DNA from 2 places in the Butyrivibrio sp. AE3003 genome. Region 1 is predicted to be linked to the other one. Evidence: a T-box and tRNA genes for the amino acid it is inferred to sense, from the RefSeq annotation. Region 1 holds a T-box; the other holds one or more tRNA genes.
What was found. A T-box is a leader RNA that pairs with one kind of tRNA and senses whether it is charged. The one in region 1 lies ahead of ileS (isoleucine--tRNA ligase), so its partner is inferred to be a tRNA-Ile.
Positions count from the first base shown of each region.

Region 2: it has a tRNA-Ile gene. The T-box ahead of ileS (isoleucine--tRNA ligase) is inferred to sense a tRNA for this amino acid. The anticodon was not compared.

Region 1 covers NZ_JMLX01000001.1:2,721,984-2,727,838, forward strand. The annotation lists gene CD00_RS0113040 (ABC transporter ATP-binding protein) at 1-1,031, shown strand, start outside; gene CD00_RS0113045 (ABC transporter ATP-binding protein) at 1,015-1,953, shown strand; gene CD00_RS0113050 (GAF domain-containing protein) at 2,076-2,546, shown strand; gene CD00_RS0113055 (threonine aldolase family protein) at 2,571-3,641, shown strand; T-box leader at 3,725-3,975, shown strand; gene ileS (isoleucine--tRNA ligase) at 4,023-5,855, shown strand, end outside.
Region 2 covers NZ_JMLX01000001.1:2,525,584-2,531,438, forward strand. The annotation lists gene CD00_RS19440 (aminotransferase class V-fold PLP-dependent enzyme) at 1-152, opposite strand, end outside; gene CD00_RS0112110 (HD domain-containing protein) at 133-738, opposite strand; tRNA gene CD00_RS0112115 (tRNA-Phe) at 924-996, opposite strand; tRNA gene CD00_RS0112120 (tRNA-Met) at 1,003-1,076, opposite strand; tRNA gene CD00_RS0112125 (tRNA-Tyr) at 1,207-1,288, opposite strand; tRNA gene CD00_RS0112130 (tRNA-Thr) at 1,295-1,367, opposite strand; tRNA gene CD00_RS0112135 (tRNA-Val) at 1,398-1,470, opposite strand; tRNA gene CD00_RS0112140 (tRNA-Asp) at 1,503-1,576, opposite strand; rRNA gene CD00_RS0112145 (23S ribosomal RNA) at 1,652-4,517, opposite strand; tRNA gene CD00_RS0112150 (tRNA-Ile) at 4,743-4,816, opposite strand; rRNA gene rrf (5S ribosomal RNA) at 4,824-4,941, opposite strand; rRNA gene CD00_RS0112160 (16S ribosomal RNA) at 5,013-5,855, opposite strand, start outside.

The DNA.
Region 1 (5,855 bases):
AGCTTTATCAGGGCGAGACTGTTGCCATAGTTGGGGAGTCAGGTTCGGGAAAATCTGTAACGATGCGTGCTGCAATGGGTATCCTTGCCAAGAACGCCGAGGTTAATTCGGGAGAGATCATCTACAGATATCGCGATAACAAAGGCGGGATTGATTATAACCCTGACAGTGATGAGACTGCGCAGTGGAAAGAAGCAGATATTTTAAAGCAGGACAAAAAGTGGATCAGAAAGCATATCAACGGTCGAAGGATGGCAATGGTATTTCAGGATCCGATGACAAGCCTTGATCCTACAATGACTATCGGCAAGCAGATCATGGAAGGCATGATCTGGCATTACAAGCTTGATAAAGCAGATGCATATAAAAGATCGGTAGAGCTTTTAAAGGAAGTCGGTATTGAGGATGCAGAAAAGAGAATGAAACAGTATCCGCATCAGCTATCCGGTGGTATGAGACAGCGAGTGGTTATAGCAATAGCTCTTTCATGTAATCCGGATCTTCTTATCTGCGACGAACCTACAACAGCTCTTGACGTTAATATTCAGGCCAAGATTCTTGAACTTATCAAAAAGGTTCAGAAGGAAAGAGATATTGCGGTTATCTATATTACCCATGATCTCGGAGTTGTGGCTAAGGTTGCGGATTACGTAAATGTTATGTATGCAGGTAAGATTGTAGAAGTCGGTAAGATCAATGAGATATTCTACGATCCGAGACATCCGTATACCTGGGGACTTTTATCGGCTATGCCCGATCTTGGAACTGACGATGACAGACTTTATACGATTCCGGGTTCACCACCGAATCTTTTGCATGAAAAAAAGGGTGATGCTTTTGCTCCAAGAAATGCTTATGCTCTGGAGATTGACGACAAGCTTGAGCCACCTATGTTCAAGATAACAGAAAGTCATTTTGCAGCAACATGGCTTCTTGATGAGAGGGCACCAAAGGTTGAGATGCCGGCAGAACTAAAGGCAAGAATTCAGAGAATGAAAAAGGAGGCACAGGCAAATGGCAGCGAATTATAATGCAGCGCCTCTCCTTGAAGTAGAGGGACTTAGGCAGTATTTTCCCGTCAGTAAGACATTTACGGTTAAGGCTGTGGAAAATGTCAGCTTTAAGGTTTATCCGGGCGAGACTTACGGTCTTGTCGGTGAGTCGGGATCGGGAAAATCTACGATTGGCAGAAGTATCATAAGACTATACGATCCGACGGACGGTAAGATCACTTTTGATGGAATGGATATTTCCGGAAAGATGAACAAAGAGACCAAGGAAAATTTAAGGGTTCAGATGCAGATGATCTTCCAGGATCCGATGGCTTCGCTCAATCCCAGAAAGAAGATCAAAGATATCATCGGAGAAGCCCTTGATATCCACCATGTTTGCAAGAGCAAAGAGGAAAGGGATAAAAAAGTAGAGGCAATCCTTAATAAGGTTGGACTTGCCAAGGAGCATGCGGACCGCTATCCTCATCAGTTTTCGGGCGGACAGAGGCAGAGAGTCGGTATTGCAAGAGCTCTTATCTTGAATCCCAAGCTTGTTATAGCCGATGAGTGTATTTCTGCACTTGATGTTTCCATTCAGGCACAGGTCGTAAACCTTATGAAGGACATTCAGGAGGAGCTTGGAACAGCATATCTTTTTATTGCACATGATCTTTCAATGGTTAAGTATATTTCGGACAGGATAGGTGTTTTGCACTTGGGACATCTTCTTGAGACAGGTACAACGGATGAAATTTTTAATAATCCGATTCATCCATATACAAAGAGTCTTTTATCGGCAATTCCTATTCCCAATCCTGAGCTTGAGAAGAATCGTGAAGCAATAAGTTACGACTACAAGACATCGGGACTTGACTACAACAAAGGAACGGAACATCTGGTTGACGGAACACATTTTGTGAAGTGTACGGATGAAGAATTCGAGGCTTGGACAAGGGTATAATAGCATTGCGAAAATAGATTGTGCACAAGATAAAATGGTGTTAGAATCGTGGATATGGATAAAAGTTCATATCCACTTTTTTCGTTAAACAACGAAATGATTTTGTATAAGGAGTATCATACATGACAGATTACAAGTTGCTTGCTGCACAGATAAAAGTTATGGCAGAAGATGAACCTAATTTCATTCCGGTGTTGTCCAATGCCTCAGCGCTTTTATATGGCAATATGGAAGACCTGAACTGGGCAGGTTTTTACCTTATGGATAAAGGATCTCTTTTACTTGGGCCATTCCAGGGAAAAGTTGCATGCATCAGAATCCGGCTTGGAAAGGGTGTTTGCGGAACAGCGGCAGAAAACGATGAGACACAGCTTGTTGCGAATGTTCACGAATTTGCAGGACATATCGCATGTGACAGTGCGTCCAATTCGGAGATTGTTGTACCGCTTCACAAAGATGGCAAGGTTGTGGGAGTGCTTGATATAGACAGCCCCAGCCTTAACAGATTTAACGAAGATGACAAGGCAGGACTTGAACTGTTTGCAAAGACTTTGGAAGAAGTAATAGATTTTTCCACAGTTTCTTTTGATTAATAAAAGCATAAAGAGGATAAGAGTATGGATAATAGAATTTCATTTTCCAGTGATTATACAAAGGGCGCGCATCCGCAGATCTTAAAGCGCCTTACGGAGACAAATTTTGAGCAGATAGACGGTTACGGCACGGATGAGTACTGCAAGAGCGCTGCCGAGAAGATAAAGAAAGTGTGCGGATGTCCTGACGGAGAGGTCTTTTTCCTTGTAGGCGGAACGCAGACCAATCAGACAATAATCGATATGCTCCTTCAGCCATATGAGGGAATCGTTGCGGCTGAAACCGGACATATTGCGGCACATGAGGCGGGCGCCATTGAGCATGCGGGACACAAGGTACTTACGGTTCCAGGACGCGGAGAAGAGAAGGATACTGAGAAATACGGATCGGATATAGGTAAGTTGTCCGCAGCCGAAGTGGATAAGCTTATTTCAAATTTCTATGATGACGCAAACCATGAGCACATGGTATTTCCGGGAGCGGTTTATATTTCGCATCCTACAGAATACGGAACTCTTTATACGAAAAAAGAACTTGAGAGTATCTCAAGTGTCTGCAAGAAGTATAATATTCCGCTCTTTATAGACGGAGCAAGGCTCGGATACGGTCTTATGAGCAAAAGAACCGATGTGACTATAGAGGATATCGCAAAATATGCGGATGTTTTCTATATCGGCGGTACTAAGGTCGGCGCGCTCTTTGGCGAAGCGGTTGTTTTCACCAAGGGCGTAACAACGAAGCATCCGATTCCTGTGATCAAGCAGCACGGTGCACTTCTTGCAAAGGGATGGCTTCTTGGACTTCAGTTTGACACATTGTTTACCGATAATCTCTACTTTGATATCAGCAAAAAAGCTATCGAAGCGGCAGATCTGTTAAAAGAAGGTCTTAAGAGCAAAGGATACAAGATATTCCTTGATTCTCCCACAAACCAGCAATTTGTTGTGGTTTCCAATGAAAAATTGGAGGAGCTTAGCAAGAATGTCAGATACGGATTCTGGGAGAAATACGACGAAGATCATACCGTAATCAGATTCGCAACAGATTGGGCTACCGAGACAGCCGATGTTGAGAGGCTTCTTAGCTATTTATGATAATCTGGTTAGCTTAGCAGGCTAAAAATCAGACTTGCGTATTTAGGAGATTAGTAGTAATATAATGCATTATTAAAGAAGATAAAAAAGCTATGACGAAGACAGTACGCAGTATTTGAAAGCTTTCAGAGAGCCGGTGGTCGGTGCGAACCGGTGCGAGTAGGAACTGACAGAAAATCACTTCTGAGCTGCGAAATCGAAATGACAGTAGATTTTGACGTGTATCCCGGCGTTAACGGGGAGCGTATTCAACCGGGATGTTGTATGACAGCTCTTGGCGCGTATGTGTAAACAGGTGGTATAACGAGAGTACATTAATGGCCTCGTCCTTTTTACAAAAAAGGACGAGGTCTTATTTATTTGAAAGAGAGGAGTTTTCAAATGTATAACAAAGTTGAAACAGACATGAACTTTGTCGGCAGAGAAAAGAAGATTGAAGAGTTCTGGAAAAAAGAAGACATTTTCAAAAAAAGTGTAGATACCAGAAGCAAGGGTGAAATGTATATGTTCTATGACGGCCCTCCGACAGCTAACGGAAAGCCTCATATCGGACACGTTCTTACACGTGCTATCAAGGATATGATTCCCAGATACCGCACAATGAAGGGTTATACAGTTCCTCGTAAGGCAGGCTGGGACACACACGGTCTTCCTGTTGAGCTTGAAGTTGAGAAACTCCTTAATCTTGATGGAAAAGAGCAGATTGAAGAATACGGAATGGAGCCTTTCATCCAGAAATGTAAGGAATCCGTATGGAAATATAAGGGAATGTGGGAGGATTTCTCCGGCACAGTAGGTTTCTGGGCTGATATGGAGCACCCCTACATCACATATGATGACAATTTCATCGAGTCCGAGTGGTGGGCTCTTAACGAGATCTGGAAAAAAGGTCTTCTTTACAAGGGCTTCAAGGTAGTTCCTTACTGTCCTCGTTGCGGAACACCTCTTTCATCACACGAGGTTGCTCAGGGCTATAAGCTTTTGAAAGAGCGTACAGCGGTAGTTCGTTTCAAGGTAAAGGATGAGGATGCTTATTTCCTTGCATGGACAACAACACCTTGGACACTTCCTTCAAATATCGGTCTTTGCGTTAACCCTGATGAGAAATATATCAAGGTTAAGGCTGTTGACGGCAATGTATATTATCTTGCCGAGGCACTTGCAGATAAGGTGCTTGGCTCTCTTGTAAAAGAAGAAGGTCAGAAGGCGTACGAAGTTCTCGAAACATACGTAGGAACAGACCTTGAGTACAAAGAGTATGAGCCTTTGTATCAGTGTGCGGCTGATGAAGCTCAGAAACAGCATAAGAAAGCATTCTTTATCTATTGTGATACATATGTAACCATGTCAGACGGTACAGGTATCGTACATATCGCTCCTGCATTCGGTGAAGACGACGCTCGTGTCGGACGTAAGTATGACGCTCCTCTTGTACAGATGGTAGATTCAGAGGGTAAATTAAGACCCGAGACACCTTTTGGCGGAATGAGATGTAAGCCTACTCAGAAAGAAATGGATGAGGGCGCTGTAAGTGCGGATCCCGAGGTATTAAAAGATCTTGATAAGAGAGGTCTTTTGTTCGCTGCACCTAAGATGGAGCACGATTATCCTCACTGCTGGAGATGTGGAACACCCCTTCTTTACTATGCTCGTTCATCTTGGTTCATCAAGGTTACAGAAGTTAAGGACGACCTTATCCGCAACAACAAAGAGATCAACTGGATTCCTGAGTCAATCGGTAAGGGACGTTTCGGTGACTGGCTTGAGAATATTCAGGACTGGGGTATCTCACGTGACAGATATTGGGGAACACCTCTTAATATCTGGGAGTGTGATGACTGCGGACACCAGCTTTCAGTTGGTTCAAGAAAAGAGCTCGCTGAGCTTTCCGGAGATCCTTCAGCTGAGACTACAGAACTTCACAGACCTTATATTGATAAATTTGAGATTACTTGTCCTAAGTGCGGCAAGAAAATGCACCGTGTAAAAGAAGTTATCGACTGCTGGTTCGATTCAGGAGCAATGCCTTTCGCTCAGCTCCACTATCCATTTGAGAACAAGGAACTCTTTGAGAAGCAATTCCCTGCTCAGTTCATTTCGGAAGCTGTCGATCAGACAAGAGGATGGTTCTATTCACTTCATGCTGAGGCAACACTTCTTTTCAACAAGCCTGCGTTTAAGAACGTTATAGTTCTCGGACTTGTACAGGATGAA
Region 2 (5,855 bases), 200 kb from region 1:
TGAAGATTATCAAAGTCATCAATTTCTGTAATATCACAACGAAAAGCACCCTTTAACGGGGTGCTCTCAATGTTTCTTTTATGTCCGGGCATGTGAAACGGATACTGCCCGCTCTCTGAAAGCTCAATGAGCTTATTGTAAAGATTCTGCATAGTCGATTGCGATTATTCCCTTCTTCAACTTGAGCGTCTCAAGTGTAGAAGCATATTTGTCCGCAACACAAACTATCCATGCCTCTCTGCATCTGGGCGGATTAATTGTAAGCGGCCACATATGCTTTTTTATTATATCTTTCTCTCTCTTTGAGAGATTATAGTCCTTTACTGCATTCTTAAGTGCTATACCAGGATGATAGAATCCATGTAACTTGGGGTGAATATTTCCCGGAGCACTTCCATCATGCCAATCATACAAGAAATAATCATGTAAAAGAGCTCCTCTGACAAGAGATCTAAGGTCTGCTCCCGTATTAAATCTTGCATCAAACTTAAGTGCGCAAAGCGCTACATGAATACAATGCTGATAAACAGTCACATCACCGTGCTGTATAAATTTTGTCAATTGCAAATACCTCTGATCACCTAAAAGCTCACTACCATATTTTTTAAGTAAAGAAAGAATCATAGGGTCATTCTCTAATTGATCTAATATATTTGGATCAAAGTTCTCTTCGTTATATTCCTTTATATCGAGAACAGTCTTAATTGCTATCTTATCGTTTTCGTTAAGCTTAAACATGTAACTCCTTGATGAAAAATACTTCTATAACTGTAATACTTTATATATAACTCGTAAAATAATATTATTTATCTTAGCACAAAAAGAAGAAAAAAAAATAAAATCTAATGAAATACGTAAAAAAACTCAGTAAACAATATTGTCAACTGAGTCAAGATAAAGCATATTCGATTAATAAAAAAAGATGCCTAGAGTCGGAATCGAACCAACGACACGAGGATTTTCAGTCCTCTGCTCTACCAACTGAGCTATCTAGGCATGTAGTAGCGGGGACAGGATTTGAACCTATGACCTTCGGGTTATGAGCCCGACGAGCTTCCAGACTGCTCCACCCCGCGTCATTATAAAAATCCGTACCTCGTACGAATCGTATTGAATTGGGATTCACACTAAACTCGATAATACCTCATTAAGTGTTCACCCATGGCTCGCACTAAACTCGTACACTCGTTAAGTGCTCTGCACAAATGGATGGCGGTGGATTCGAACCACCGAAGCAATTTGCAGCAGATTTACAGTCTGTCCCCTTTGGCCACTCGGGAAGCCATCCATATAGAGCCGATGAGCGGACTCGAACCGTTAACCTGCTGATTACAAATCAGCTGCTCTGCCAATTGAGCCACATCGGCTTACACACACGAATTGTGTAAGAAGAAAAATGGGACCTACAGGGCTCGAACCTGTGACCCTCTGCTTGTAAGGCAGATGCTCTCCCAGCTGAGCTAAGATCCCGTTCTCTTTATTCAAACAATATTTAGTTTGAGCGACCCGAAGGGGGTTCGAACCCCTGACCTCCGCCGTGACAGGGCGGCGCTCTAACCAGCTGAGCCACCGGGCCATATTATTTAAGGTTTTGTACCTTCAAAACCGAACACTGAATTATCTCTTCCAGATTTATCTATACACCTATCTTTTGGATAAGCCCTCGACCTATTAGTACACATCAGCTGAACATGTTACCATGCTTACACCTTGTGCCTATCTAACCTCGTACTCTACAAGGGGTCTTACTGCTAAAGCAGGGATATCTCATCTTGAGGGGGGCTTCACGCTTAGATGCCTTCAGCGTTTATCCCGTCCGGACGTGGCTACCCAGCCTTATGCATCTGGCGATGCAGCTGATACACCAGCGGTCCGTCCATCCCGGTCCTCTCGTACTAAGGACAGCTCCTCTCAGATATCCTACGCCCGCGCCGGATAGGGACCGAACTGTCTCACGACGTTCTGAACCCAGCTCGCGTACCGCTTTAATGGGCGAACAGCCCAACCCTTGGGACCTGCTACAGCCCCAGGATGCGATGAGCCGACATCGAGGTGCCAAACCACTCCGTCGATGTGAACTCTTGGGAGTGATAAGCCTGTTATCCCCAGGGTAGCTTTTATCCGTTGAGCGATGGCAATCCCACTTTCATACCACCGGATCACTAAGTCCTACTTTCGTATCTGTTCCACCCGTCGGTGTCACAGTCAGGCTCCCTTCTGCCTTTGCACTCTACGAATGGTTTCCGTCCATTCTGAAGGAACCTTTGAGCGCCTCCGATACTCTTTCGGAGGCGACCGCCCCAGTCAAACTCCCCGGCAGACATTGTCCCCGGACCAGGTAATGGTCCTTGGTTAGAAGCCCAGCATCATAAGGGTGGTATCCCAACAGCGACTCATATGCAGCTGACGCCACATACTCATAGTCTCCCACCTATCCTGTACATATAATACCGGACCCCAGTATCAACCTGGAGTAAAGCTCCATGGGGTCTTTCCGTCCTGGCGCGGGTAACCAGCATCTTCACTGGTACTTCAATTTCACCGGGTGCATTGCCGAGACAGTGCTCAAATCATTACGCCTTTCGTGCGGGTCGGAACTTACCCGACAAGGAATTTCGCTACCTTAGGACCGTTATAGTTACGGCCGCCGTTTACTGGGGCTTAAATTCAAAGCTTCGATTGCTCTAACCTCTCCTCTTAACCTTCCAGCACCGGGCAGGCGTCAGCCCATATACCTCACCTTTCGGTTTCGCATAGACCTGTGTTTTTGCTAAACAGTTGCTTGAGCCTCTTCTCTGCGGCCTGATTGCTCAGGCTCCCCTTATCCCGAAGTTACGGGGACATTTTGCCGAGTTCCTTAACAATGCTTCTCCCGTCGGCCTTAGGATTCTCTCCTCATCCACCTGTGTCGGTTTACGGTACGGGTTGTATATACGCTATAGTGGCTTTTCTTGGCAGTCATATCTGATGCTTCACTACTAAAATTCGTTCCCCCTTGCGGGACCGGTTCTTCCTTCCCCGGCTCATCCCTTTTGCCTGCGTCCCCACAGTTCTGATATATACAAGTGCAGGAATATCAACCTGCTGTCCATCGCCTACGCCTCTTCGGCCTCAGCTTAGGTCCCGACTTCCCCAGGGCAGATCAGCTTTACCCTGGAATCCTTGGATATTCGGCCTGAAGGATTCTCACCTTCATCTCGCTACTCATTCCGGCATTCTCTCTTCACAGCGCTCCGCTGCTCCTTTCGGTACAGTTTCTACGCCCCTGTGAATGCTCCCCTACCGATCATATGTACCCGTAGATACATACCATCCCTAGGCTTCGGTGTCGTGTTTCAGCCCCGGTAATTTTCGGCGCAGGACCTCTCGGCTAGTGAGCTATTACGCACTCTTTGAATGTGTGGCTGCTTCTGAGCCAACATCCTAGCTGTCTATGAAATCCCACATCCTTTTCCACTTAACACGTACTTTGGGACCTTAGCCGTAGATCTGGGCTCTTTCCCTTTTGACTACCCAACTTATCTCGTGTAGTCTGACTCCTGTTCATCACCTTATTGGCATTCGGAGTTTGATAATCTTTGGTAAGCGGTGAAGCCCCCGCGGATATTCAGTGCTCTACCTCCAAAAGGTTTGATACAGGGCTAGCCCTAAAGCTATTTCGGGGAGAACCAGCTATCTCCGAGTTCGATTGGAATTTCTCCCCTATCCACAGCTCATCACCACCCTTTTCAACGGATGTGTGTTCGGACCTCCACAGCCTTTTACGGCCGCTTCATCCTGTCCATGGATAGATCACCCGGTTTCGGGTCTATGTATAAAGACTAGTCGCCCTATTCAGACTCGGTCTCCCTTCGGCTATTCACCTTAAGTGCTTAACCTCGCCTCCATACATAACTCGCCGGACCGTTCTACAAAAAGTACGCGATCACACTTCATTTAGATAGTGCTTTCGCAGCTTGCAGGCACAGGGTTTCAGGTTCTCTTTCACTCCCCTCCCGGGGTCCTTTTCACCTTTCCCTCACGGTACTATTCGCTATCGGTCACTAAGGAGTATTTAGCCTTACGGGGTGGTCCCCGCACATTCAGACAAGGTTTCACGTGTCTCGTCCTACTCTGGATACTGTCTCGCTTCAGTCGCTTTCGTATACGAGGCTTTCACTCTCTCTGGCAGGGACTTTCCATTCCCTTTCTACTAGCAACTTCCATCGATTATACAGTCCGAACCCCAGGAAGCAAGCTTCCTGGTTTGGGCTCTTCCGCGTTCGCTCGCCGCTACTTACGGAATCACTTTTGTTTTCTCTTCCTCCGGCTACTTAGATGTTTCAGTTCACCGGGTTCCCTCTTTAAACCTATGGATTCAGTTTAAAGTGACAGAGGTCTTCTCTGCCGGGTTGCCCCATTCAGATATCTGCGGGTCATAGATTATTTGCATCTCACCGCAGCTTTTCGCAGCTTATCACGTCTTTCTTCGGCTCTTAGTGCCAAGGCATCCGCCCTGCGCCCTACATAGCTTAACCATTTTTACTTACCGTCTCCGGTAAGCGGTTAGCTGTATAGAATCAGTCGTATCTTTCGATAACTATTCTCTGATATAAGTGATATAGCGTTATCACTTTATATCTACTAAAATCTTGATTGTTTCTGGATTTTTCGATGTCTTTTAATCGTAGTTTCTGATTAAAATCTTTCATTCAGTATTCGGTTTTCAAGGTACAAATCGGTTTTCAAAGAAGAAAACCCAGTGGGCTTAAGTGGACTCGAACCACCGACCTCACGCTTATCAGGCGTGCGCTCTAACCGGCTGAGCTATAAGCCCTTCTTAAATCCGGCAGCCACCTAGCCTCCCATGCAGTTGCCCACATAGTACTTTCGGCCGCTATGGTCTTAACCGTCGTGTTCGGGATGGGAACGGGTGTTACCCCATAGCGCATCACCACCGGAAATGTTTGTTGCCTTCTTGACAACTAGACAGTAATACAACTCCTTACTTCGATTCCGCTTCTTTTCCTTAGAAAGGAGGTGATCCAGCCGCAGGTTCTCCTACGGCTACCTTGTTACGACTTCACCCCAGTTATCAGACCTGCCTTCGACGGCTCTCTCCTTACGGTTAAGTCACCGGCTTCGGGCATTTCCGACTCCCATGGTGTGACGGGCGGTGTGTACAAGACCCGGGAACGTATTCACCGCAGCATGCTGATCTGCGATTACTAGCGATTCCAGCTTCGTGCAGGCGGGTTGCAGCCTACAGTCCGAACTGGGTCGTTATTTTTGAGATTTGCTCACCCTCGCGGGGTCGCGTCCCTTTGTTACGACATTGTAGCACGTGTGTGGCCCAGATCATAAGGGGCATGATGATTTGACGTCATCCCCACCTTCCTCCAGGTTATCCCTGGCAGTCTCCATAGAGTTCCCATCTTACTGCTGGCTACTATGGACAAGGGTTGCGCTCGTTGCGGGACTTAACCCAACATCTCACGACACGAGCTGACGACAACCATGCACCACCTGTCTCGGATGCTCCGAAGAGCTACAGGCATTACCCTGTATTCATCCGGATCTCAAGATCTGGTAAGGTTCTTCGCGTTGCTTCGAATTAAACCACATGCTCCACCGCTTGTGCGGGTCCCCGTCAATTCCTTTGAGTTTCATTCTTGCGAACGTACTCCCCAGGTGGAATACTTATTGCGTTAGCGACGGCACTGAATGTCTATGACACCCAACACCTAGTATTCATCGTTTACCGCGTGGACTACCAGGGTATCTAATCCTGTTTGCTCCCCACGCCTTCGAGCCTCAACGTCAGTTGCTGTCCAGTAAGCCGCCTTCGCCACCGATGTTCCTCCTAATATCTACGC